One region of the Pseudoalteromonas sp. MelDa3 genome, then DNA from elsewhere that is predicted to be linked to it. Evidence: predicted binding sites of a transcription regulator. Region 1 holds the regulator's gene; the other holds the start of a gene.
What was found. The regulator LexA, encoded in region 1, represses DNA repair genes until DNA is damaged. The targets are predictions, from matches to a motif close to TACTGTATNNNNATACAGTA.

Region 2: the regulator LexA is predicted to act here: its motif matches at 4,163-4,182, upstream of CXF89_RS04775 (YebG family protein).

The regions. Positions count from the first base shown of each region.
Region 1 is NZ_PJBR01000089.1:8,807-14,557, reverse strand. It holds gene CXF89_RS15145 (DnaJ C-terminal domain-containing protein) at 1-141, shown strand, start outside; gene CXF89_RS15140 (chaperone modulator CbpM) at 141-461, shown strand; partial or broken gene CXF89_RS15135 (hypothetical protein) at 537-1,262, opposite strand; gene CXF89_RS15130 (hypothetical protein) at 1,576-1,956, shown strand; gene CXF89_RS15125 (PaaI family thioesterase) at 1,957-2,397, opposite strand; gene lexA (transcriptional repressor LexA) at 2,565-3,182, shown strand; gene coxB (cytochrome c oxidase subunit II) at 3,666-4,808, shown strand; gene ctaD (cytochrome c oxidase subunit I) at 4,808-5,751, shown strand, end outside.
Region 2 is NZ_PJBR01000013.1:89-5,839, reverse strand. It holds gene CXF89_RS04790 (MlaA family lipoprotein) at 1-218, shown strand, start outside; gene CXF89_RS04785 (EAL and HDOD domain-containing protein) at 481-1,707, opposite strand; gene putP (sodium/proline symporter PutP) at 2,040-3,518, shown strand; gene CXF89_RS04775 (YebG family protein) at 3,794-4,111, opposite strand; gene CXF89_RS04765 (ComEA family DNA-binding protein) at 4,425-4,721, shown strand; gene CXF89_RS04760 (DUF6170 family protein) at 4,746-5,048, opposite strand; gene dsbB (disulfide bond formation protein DsbB) at 5,050-5,568, opposite strand.

The DNA.
Region 1 (5,751 bases):
AGTAAAAAAGCCAAAGGTGATTTATTTGCTGTGCTTAAAATTGTTAATCCAACATCTGTTGATGATACCAGTAAAAAACTTTGGGAAGAATTAGCCGAAAAAGCTCACTTTGATCCCCGTAATAACTGGAGCAAGCCATAATGCAAATTATCGTGACACAAAAAGATGATTTACTTACTAGCAAAGAGCTATGTTTGAGTAGTGATATTAGCGAAGCAATTTTATATGAGCTAGTTGAGCACAATATTGCGGTTCCAATTGAGGGGAAGCATGTTACGCAGTGGCAATTTACGGTATCTGCAGTGACCTTAGTTAAAAAAGCGGCCCGTATTCAACATGACTTTTCGTTAGATTGGTCGGCAATAGCTTTAGTTTTACAATTGCTGGATGAGCGTGATGAGTTGATTTTCGAAAACGAAATGTTAAAGCGACATTTGAGTCGATTTAAACACTTGGAATAAAATCTGCCCTTGGGTACTTCCTAGGGCTTATTTACTCTTTGGTGAGAGTGCGCTAGTTCTTAAAAACCAATATGACTACTTTGATTTATTCTTACTTTTAATTCGGATAAATCGTTTTAGTCGTATGTTTTGCATAAGTAGTAATATTCCACTTAGGCAAAAAAGTACGCTGGTTGCTGCAAAACTAATAAGCAGCGGATTATTAAAATCCTCTCGCTCATCGTAATCCATAATATGTAACATCCAAAAAAAGTCGAAAATTCGCCATAGTGTGCTGCGAACGGTGATAACTTTACCGTTATTTTCTGACAAATACAGTGTTGTGTTAAATGTGTCGTCAAATTGTACCTGCCAAACATTGGTTTTATATCCAACTTCTCGCATACCTTGCTTTAGCAGTACAGCGCTTGTCACTTGAGCATCAATAAGTAAGTGTGCTTTAGCATTTGCGGTAATTTGTATTTTAGTTGGCGGCTCAAAAGGCCGGCCTGTTATACCGTTAAAGCTTTGCTGTTCATCTTTATTTATTACTGTAATTATAGGTGTGGTTAAAAAGTTCTCAAAAATTATTTATGTTGGATTAACCACCTGAGATGCAATATCGTTAAGGGAGGCAACATAATCAGCCTGCGTAAATGGGTTATTAAGAGTACGTGTTGCAAGATGCTCCCCATGAACTTTATCAAGAGGAATAGCGCTCATGACTAAACCGCCTAATAGCCAAGCTAAAATTTGTAATGTGAGCAAATAACCGAGCCATTTATGTAACTTGCGAGCATACTTAAATATTTTTTTATTCATGTTTTAGTCTTATTATTTTTAGAGGCTAGTTTATTACATTAATGGGATTAGTTACTGCGACATTTTGTCGCAGTTTAAACTATAGCTTACTGTAATCATTTAAAAATAAAAAAGATTACACTTAAATTGCTAACATGACTTATTTGTTTAATTGAGCTGAGTGTTTGATATCCAGCTAGCTTTAAACGCTAAAAAATACTTAAAAGCTGCGAAATATCTATATAAAGTGGTTAATAGAGCATAGTTGATTTGGTATAACGGTAAAACTGCGTTAAAGTTTGCAATGAAATTATTAGAGGATAAATACGAAACGATGTCGGAAATTCAATTTTTAAATGTAGATCTTGAGCTTGAATCAAAGCAAGATATTAGTTTGCTAGTGGCAGACTTGAAAAAAGTCGCGACGATTTTACATTATGACAAAGACGAATACCGTCAATTAGCGCGTATTGAAGCAACAGGTGTAGTAAACACGCCTGACAAAGCAATAAACCATATATGTGAGCTTATTGAATCGTGTTCGCGTAACGCGCTAAAGCAATGGTTAAGCTGTTCACGTAGAACGTTTGATATTGGTTTTGAATCAGGCACTTCCCCTAAGTGCTTTAATCAAGCCTTAGATGCAGATACATTACTACGTATATCTGCGATTGGTGCGGGTATGGAAATTACAATTTACCCAATCGAAAAGTAACTACCTTCGCTCTACGACTGCTGCGGTCATTTTTGATACGCAGCACAGCTCATTGCGGCTATTTGTAATTTTTATTTCCCACACTGAACTACGTTTGCCAATATGAAACGCTCTTGCCGTTGCTGTTAAAGTGCCGTTGCGAGATGCTTTTAAATGACTTGCGCTAATTTCCTGCCCCACGCAGTAAAATTTTGTAAAATCGACAACAAAGTTAGCTGCATAGCTGGCAACTGTTTCGGCAAGTACAACGTTAGCACCGCCGTGAACCATTCCCATTGGGTTATGATGCTCAGGAATTGCCGGCATAGTGGCTACTAAGTAATCATCACCAATTTCAGTGACTTCTATTCCCATGGTTTTCATTAATGTTCCTTGGCCATCAATGCCTTGTTCTAACTGCTTGCACAGCTCTAAAGTGATGGGCTGGTACCAAATACTCATAATGACTCCTTTGCTTTTTTAATCATTTATAAACCTAGCTTTAGTTATATCCCTAAAATGTACACAAGTGAAATTACTTTGGCTATTTTAAGGCTTAATTTAAATTTGCGATTTTTATTTAACTGTATATACTCACAGTTAAATGTACTGTATGGAAAACCAGTTGTATGCGACCATTAACGAACCGCCAAGCTCAAATACTCGAACTAATTAAAGTTTTTATTAAAGACACTGGTATGCCTCCTACACGTGCTGAAATAGCGCAAACATTAGGTTTTAAAAGTGCCAATGCTGCTGAAGAACATTTAAAAGCACTTGCTAAAAAAGGCGCAATTAAAATGAAACCAGGTGCAAGCCGTGGTATTCAATTAATTGAAGAAGAAGAGCCAGAACAATTAGGTTTACCGCTTATAGGGCGTGTTGCTGCTGGTTCACCTATTTTGGCGCAAGAGCACGTTGAAAGTCACTGCAAAATCGATCCATTAATGTTTAAACCGGCTGCAGATTTTTTACTACGCGTTAACGGTATGAGCATGAAAGATATTGGTATTATGGATGGTGATTTACTTGCTGTACATCGTACTCAAACCGCTGAAAACGGGCAAGTTGTTGTTGCCCGCCTAGACGAAGACGTAACTGTAAAACGTCTTGAGAAAGCGGGTCGTAAAGTATTACTTCATGCTGAAAACGACGATTTTGAATCTATTGAAGTAGATCTTGAGAATGAGTCTTTTAATATTGAAGGCTTAGCCGTTGGCGTTATAAGAAACGCTGATTGGATGTGACTTTAAAAATAGCTTTTAAACAAGCAGTTTTATAAATGCGTACTAATTAGTACGCATTTCCTGTTTTAAATTCGCACTAAAAATAGGGCATAAATAGCTCACTGACAATTTAAGCTGTAAACTTTTTTGCACTTATATTTTCCTCCTCCGAATGCGTTAAACCCCTTTGTTTTGCTCATCTTTTGAACTTCCTGTTACCTAGTTGGTTACTGATTTTTTATTAATTACTCAATATCACCTGATTGTTTTTTATACTAAAACTTGCTTGTTGTTCATTTTTTAGCTAATTATTAATGTGCTGAGCTAATAATAACTCACAGCTTTTTAGTTTTGAGAACACACAATATACACAAACACGTTGTTGGCGCAGCAAAACCAATCAATATTAAATGAGATTGACTAAAAAAATAAAAATAACGAATTGGCGTTTAAGCCGTATGCCTCTTCGCTTTGCATTCGCAATAGCATCAAAGGAGCCGTCACATGGGTAAACTGACCTCTACCTTGTGGCTTATATTATGTGTTTTTTCGCACCCAGTTTTGGCAAACAGCCAATACAATATGCGCAAAGGCGTAACCGATATAAGCAATAATGTATATCAGCTGCACATGACCATATTTATAATATGTTGTGTGATTGGGGTGATAGTGTTCGCAATTATGTTTTGGGCACTTATTCATCACCGCAAATCTAAAGGGGCTGTACCTGCCCAATTTCACGAAAGCACTAAAGTAGAAATACTTTGGACTGCAATCCCGTTTGTTATTTTAATTGCTATGGCAGTACCAGCCACTAAAACCCTAATTGCAATGGAAGATGCCAGCAAAGCTGATCTCACTATTAAAATTACAGGCTCGCAATGGAAATGGCATTATGAATATATGGGTGAAGATGTAGAGTTCTACTCTATTTTATCTACCCCGCAAGATGAAATAGCGAATCTTGCAGATAAAAATCCTAACTACTTACTTGAGGTTGATAAACCTCTCGTACTGCCAATAAATCAAAAAGTACGATTTTTAATGACTTCTGACGATGTTATTCACTCTTGGTGGGTACCTGATTTTGCAGTTAAAAAAGATGCGAATCCCGGCTTTATAAACGAAACATGGACGAACATAAACGAAGAAGGTACTTACCGAGGCCAATGTGCTGAGTTGTGTGGTAAAGATCATGGCTTTATGCCCGTTGTGGTGGTCGCTAAATCTGAGGCTGATTTTAAAACGTGGCTTGCAGATGCAAAGCAAGCTAAACAAAAAGCAGCATTAGCAGATGCCGCATTACTTGATAAAACCCTCCCAAAAGAAGAATTAATGACTTTAGGCGAACAAGTATATATGGCCAATTGTGCTGCATGTCATCAGCCTACTGGCATGGGGTTACCGGGTGTATTTCCTGCACTTAAAGGCAGCCCTATAGTGCTTGGCGATATAAAAGATCACATTGATGTAGTTATCCATGGGCGACCCGGTACGGCAATGCAAGCATTTGCCAAACAGTTATCTATAAAGCAATTAGCAGCGGTTATTACTTATAAACGTAATGCGTGGGGTAATGATACGGGTGATGTTATTCAACCGAGTCAAATACAGGCAGCACTTGATGCCAAAGTGGAGGCGAACTAATGAGTAGCATAGTAGAACAACCTAACGCCAATGAAGCTCATCATGCTCATCACCCAGCTAAGGGTTTTAAACGCTGGCTTTACACAACTAATCATAAAGATATAGGTAGTTTATATTTAATTTTTTCGCTGACCATGTTCTTAATTGGTGGTGGAATGGCCATGGTGATCAGAGCTGAATTATTTCAACCAGGTTTACAGTTGGTCGATCCTCACTTTTTTAATCAAATGACCACAGTGCATGGTTTAATTATGGTGTTTGGTGCGGTTATGCCGGCCTTTACAGGCCTTGCTAACTGGATGATACCACTCATGATTGGCGCGCCAGATATGGCATTGCCAAGAATGAATAACTGGAGCTTTTGGATTTTACCGTTTGCGTTTTTAATCCTATTGGCATCGTTATTTATGCCTGGTGGGGGTCCTGCATTTGGCTGGACTTTTTATGCACCACTGTCTACAACATACAGTAATGACAATACTGCATTGTTTGTATTTGCCGTACATATTATGGGGATTAGCTCAATAATGGGCGCAATCAATGTGATTGTAACTATAGTGAACTTACGTGCCCCAGGCATGACATGGATGAAGTTGCCCTTATTTGTATGGACGTGGTTAATTACTGCCTTTTTATTAATAGCGGTAATGCCAGTGCTTGCAGGGGCTGTCACTATGGTACTTACCGATAAGTATTTTGCGACCAGCTTTTTTGATGCCGCAGGCGGTGGCGACCCGGTGATGTTCCAACACATTTTTTGGTTTTTTGGTCATCCCGAAGTATACATAATGATTCTTCCTGCCTTTGGCATTATATCTACAATAGTACCTACCTTTTCTCGTAAAAAACTTTTTGGCTATGCCTCAATGGTATACGCCACATCCTCCATAGCACTATTGAGCTTTATTGTATGGGCTCATCATATGTTTACCACTGGGATGCC
Region 2 (5,751 bases), on a different contig from region 1:
TAACGACTCCACAAACTATTCTAGTGTTTGTTTTAAAAGCGGTAGAAGCTCGTGCATCATTAATACCTCAAGAAGGGCTATTAAATGATTCACTTGATCCGTACTTATTTGTAAAAGATATTTACTTTCAGCGTCAAATTTATGAGCTGTACGATGGCAACCCACCTATAAAAGAAGAGCCAGCTGATTTTGATGAAGACTTTTTAGAAAGTTTATAATTGAAAAGCCACTCACAAAAACGCCAGCTAAATGCTGGCGTTTTTATTTGCTGTTCATATATTTAACCTGAACTCTGGTTAATAAATCTATCTCGAGCAGTTATTTTCAGCGCTAACTACGTTGAATTTACTTGCAATAGGCCAACTATTGACGTGTAAGTTCGCCTTGTTTTCACTGAAAATCTCTGGCTAGAGAAAAATAAATTTAAATATCATTATGATTTAATATATTAGTAAATATCTTAACCAGAGTTCAGGTAGTTTATTTTTCGTTCACTACTAACTGCATTTGTTCATTAACCCAAGCTAGCGCTTCATGATAGGCATCGGGAACTTTTTCACCTAGATTTAGCTCTTTCGTTAGCTCGTTTGCAGCTGACCAGTTTGCTTGTTCGTAGTATTTAACTAAGTTTAAATATTTTGCTAGCAAGCCTTCATCGTTTAATAGCGCTGCTTTTATATCATTAGAAAGTGGAAGCTTTTTCATGACGCTTTCCATACTCTCATCTAAAATAGCATCCATTAGGGACATCATACCGGTTAAAAATGCCATGCCGGTATCTTTAAACTGCCCATGGGATATAGCGAGCAATTCAGCAAATCGAGCGCGCGTAAGCGATAGCCTAATTAGCTCTACAGGTTTATCTGCTGATACTTGTGCTGCAAACAGTAGTGACAATAGCTTTTTAATTTCATTGGCGCCAAGCACTATAAGAGCTTGCTTAATGGTACTTATTTCTGCGCGTCTTGCAAATGCGGCAGAATTTGAATACCTAAGTAATTTATAAGATAGGTTTACATCACGTTCAAACACATCAGTGATTTTCTTAAGATCCATATCAACACTTGATGTTTCGTAAAGTAATTCAGCTAATGCCATTTCTGATGGTGGTAGAGCCTTACTTTGTACCATTTCAGGTTTTGAGAAGAAAAATCCTTGGAAATAATCAAACCCAAGCTCTAAAGCTTGTTGGTAAATTTCATAGGTTTCTACTTTTTCGGCAAGTAACTTAATATGTGAGTGCGGTTTTAAATCGTTTAGAACCGTTTTTATTGTATCTATATCGGATGCTAAAAAGTCTATTTTAATAATATCAATAAATGGGTAAAAATGACGCCATACAGGTTGATGAATATAGTCATCAAGAGCAATAGTGTAACCTTTATCTTTTAAATCTTTAACGATAGCTAATAAACGCTTACCAGGCTGGATAGTTTCAAGTATTTCTACAACTATAGTGTCTTTACCTAGTAGTGTAGGGTAACCCTTTGATAGTGTTTCTAGGGTGAAGTTTATATAGGCAGGTTTATTGTCGGTTAAATCTTCTAAACCAAAATTAAACTGGCTACCCTCTATAAGTCGTGTTGTTGCTTCGTCACCATCTATATCGGGAAATACGTTATCAACGCCATCACGAAATAAAAGCTCATAACCGATAAGTTTTTTATCTCTATCTAAAATCGGTTGACGTGCAGCGTAAAAATACATAAACAGTTCCGTAAGAGTGATGTAATTGGGTATTGTATTAATATATGGCAAAAGATTCAAAATAGCATTACGTATATTTGCATGATTAATAAATTATCATTATAAATTAAGGTGTTTCTTCTATTTAATTTATTATATTTTACCAATTCGCTTTAAAATTATTCAACATGAGTATTTTTGTATCAGCTGGAAGCAACAAGTTGGAGATTTTATTGTTAGGCATGATATAGTCAGCGAGAATGGTTTTTATCCTAATAGTGTCTTTATTATAATATTTTAAGAGTCAATATTCGGATCAAGAGCCTGTTATTAATAATTATGCGGAGGCTAATTTGGAAACAGGAATGATTATTTCACTAGCATTATATTTTGTTGTAATGTTGGGTATCGGACTATATGCATATAAGCAATCTACTGGCGATGTATCAGGTTACATGTTAGGTGGACGAAATCTATCACCAAGTGTTGCTGCACTATCTGCAGGTGCATCTGACATGAGTGGCTGGATTTTAATGGGCCTACCTGGTGCGATGTTTGTTACTGGTTTTAGTAGTACATGGATAGCAATTGGTTTGGTGATTGGTGCTTGGTTAAATTACCTGTTAGTTGCACCTAGATTACGTGTGTACACTGAAAAAGCAAATGACTCTATAACAATCCCAGATTACTTCTCAAATCGCTTCAATGATAAGTCAAACTTATTACGTGTTGTATCAGCTGTTGTGATTATAGTCTTCTTTACTCTTTACACGTCATCTGGTGTTGTAGCCGGCGGAAAATTGTTTGAAAGCTCATTTGGTCTAAGTTATGAAGTGGGTTTATACATTACAACGGGTGTCGTTGTTTTATACACTTTGTTTGGTGGTTTTTTAGCGGTTAGCTTAACTGATTTCGTGCAAGGTTGTATTATGTTCATCGCACTGATTCTAGTGCCTACTGTTGCATACTCTTTACTTGAACAACCTCTGGAATCTACTTTACATAGTGTAAATCCAGATATGCTTAACTGGATTGGAGCAGGCTCTGCATTAGGTATTATTTCTGCAATGGCATGGGGTTTAGGTTATTTTGGTCAACCACATATCATCGTTCGTTTTATGTCGGTACGTAGTGTTAAGGATATGCCTAAAGCTCGCCGTATTGGTATGACATGGATGATTGTTGCTGCCCTTGGTGCTGTTGGTACTGGTATATTTGGTGCTGCTTATACTTATGAGAATAATATTGTAGTTGAAGATCCTGAAACGATTTTCCTAATTCTTTCTGAGTTATTGTTCCATCCACTTATTGCTGGCTTTTTACTAGCTGCAATTTTGGCTGCTATCATGAGTACTATCTCATCGCAATTGCTAGTAAGCTCAAGTTCATTGACTGAAGATTTATATAAAACATTTTTACGTAAAGATGCTAGCGACTTTGAATTAGTTACTGTTGGTCGAATTAGCGTTGCATTTGTTGCCCTGTTTGCAATTTATTTAGCGTACGATAGAGATAGCTCTATTTTAGACCTAGTAAGTAATGCATGGGCAGGCTTTGGTGCTGCTTTTGGACCACTTGTATTGTTTAGCCTTTATTGGAAACGTATGAATTTTGCTGGCGCCTTATCTGGTATGTTAGTAGGTGCGTTTACAGTGCTTGTTTGGATTTATGGTCCGTTTACTATTAATGGTGAAAGTTTAAGTAGCTTCATGTATGAAATAGTACCTGGCTTTATTTTAGCGAGTATCGCAATTGTTGTTGTTAGCTTAGTAACAAAAGAGCCAGAGCAAAATATCACTGCTTTATTTGATGAAGTAGAAAAAGAGCTTTAAATAGCAATTACTATTCATTTTAAAATGAGTAGTAAGTAATACCAATCCGCGATAATACTTAATCATTTTGCGGTGCTAAACGTGTTGCTACCGGCGTTAAAAAATTATCATTTAGAACAACTAAATATCAAATTTTTTGCCTAGCTATCAATACGTTTTTCCACCCTCAAAATAGATCACTTAATTAAGCGAATTGGTATAATAAAAAAGGGAGCAACTAAGTTGCTCCCTTTTTTATTTAGTTTGTCCCGTCCGAGGAGAGGACAATCTACGAGTTAACTTGCTTTTTTATCGTTGTTATCTTCAATTGACGCAACGTTATCTGACTTTTTACTTTTTGCTGGCGCTTTGGTAACAACTGGATCTTTGCCGCCCTTTAATATGGTCATAAAGTCATCTTTGCTTTTCGCTATTTCTAAAGCAAGTGATTCAATTTGTTGCTCACTAAGCGGTACGTCTACCTTTTCTAGCATTAGCTCAAGTGATTCTGCTATATCGAGCATCTTGTCATAAGCATCAGCTTCTTTTTTGGTAGTAAACGTCATACGCTCGACTCCGTTTCGTTCTACAACATATTTAACAACAACAGCCATGATTTCTCCTGCAAAATTGCTTGGCACCGTGGTTTGTAAAAACCATTAGATTACTGTTTTTATGTACAGTAATGGTTTGGGCGTGAATTTGCAAGCGCGAAGTATTAATTTTAGGTGTCTTAAATTTGACAAAAAACGGTAACTTTACTTTAGTTAAGCAATCACTTTGTTGTACCAGCTGCATTTTCAGGATTTCGGATCATAGTGATAATGCGTTTAGGTACACTTTAAGTGATGAGCATTTCAGTTCCTTACTTTTTGGTTTTCCTGAGCAACATTCAAAATTAAGAAAAGAAGAATAGGGACAAGTTTGATGAAAACGTTAAAAAATTTATTCATAATAAGCTTATTATGCTTACTACCTGCAACTACCGTATATGCACAACTATCGGAAGTAACTAAGCAAATGCCTCAAGTTGAGACAATTAGTATAAATAATGCTGATGCAGATATGCTTGCTAAGCTACCGGGTATAGGTAAGAAAAAAGCGCAGGCAATTGTGGATTATCGTGAAGAAAACGGCGAATTTAAAAGTGTCAGTGATTTATCGCAAGTTAAAGGAATTGGTAAAAAACTATTAACCAAATTAGAAGGGAAAATATCCCTTTAATAGCAGTAGATAACAATCAGGGCGCTATGCGCCCTGATTAAATTGTTTTAATGCATCGCTTAAGTGTTTTTTAGCAAAGTTGATTTCAATAGGTGTTGTTAAAAGTGGGTAGCAAAGTCCGCCGAGTATCAAAAACGGGATTAATATCCAACCTTTAAATACCGTGAATATTAAAAATAGTGGACTTAGTAATATTAATTTAATAATACGCAGTAACACTTTATCAGTTGGCGATAACATACTTAACGAAAGTGCTATCACGTCTTGGCGCTTGCGTACTTTTAGATGTTTAAGCTCATCTAATTGGCTTGAAAAAAATGTAAACATATCAAATCGACTTTTTAATTAATAAACGGCCAATAACTATAATAAATAGTGTTAGTGAGAAAATCCCAAATATAATTTCCATCCAAGCAGGCATGCTCAAACCAACAAACTGCCAATCTATATTTCCACAATCCCCGGTCGCCTGAAAAAAGCTAGGTATCCATTCATGTAACGGCATAAACGACGGGAAGTTTGGTTCAAACTCACAGCTAAATGCAAAAGGGTCTGTGGTGGTTTGCATATCAATATGCTCGCGAGCAATTAAATATCCCCAAACACTCGATACACCCCAAATTACATACGCTAATATACGAACTGCTTTGCTCTGTGGTTTAGTCGAACCTACAATTCCTGCGCCTAATAGACCCAGTACGGCTGTACGTTGATATATGCACATTATGCAAGGCGCCAATCCCATTTGGTATTGAAAGAAAAGGGCGGTCACTTCAAGTAAAAAAACGATAGCTGTAAATAAAAGCCACGGGGTACGTTGGGTGGGTAATTGCGCAAGCCAGTTCATAAAAATTCCGCGTTTAAATAAGACGTTAGATTATGACCTAGGATAATGTATGCGGCAACAAAAAGGAAAAAAAAGCTACCGAAGTCGCTTTTTATAAGATGAAATTATTGACCACTCAATGCAGCCTCAGCAGAGGCTACATGACGCTCTACTTAGTTCCCATTGATACATAAGCTTAGTTAT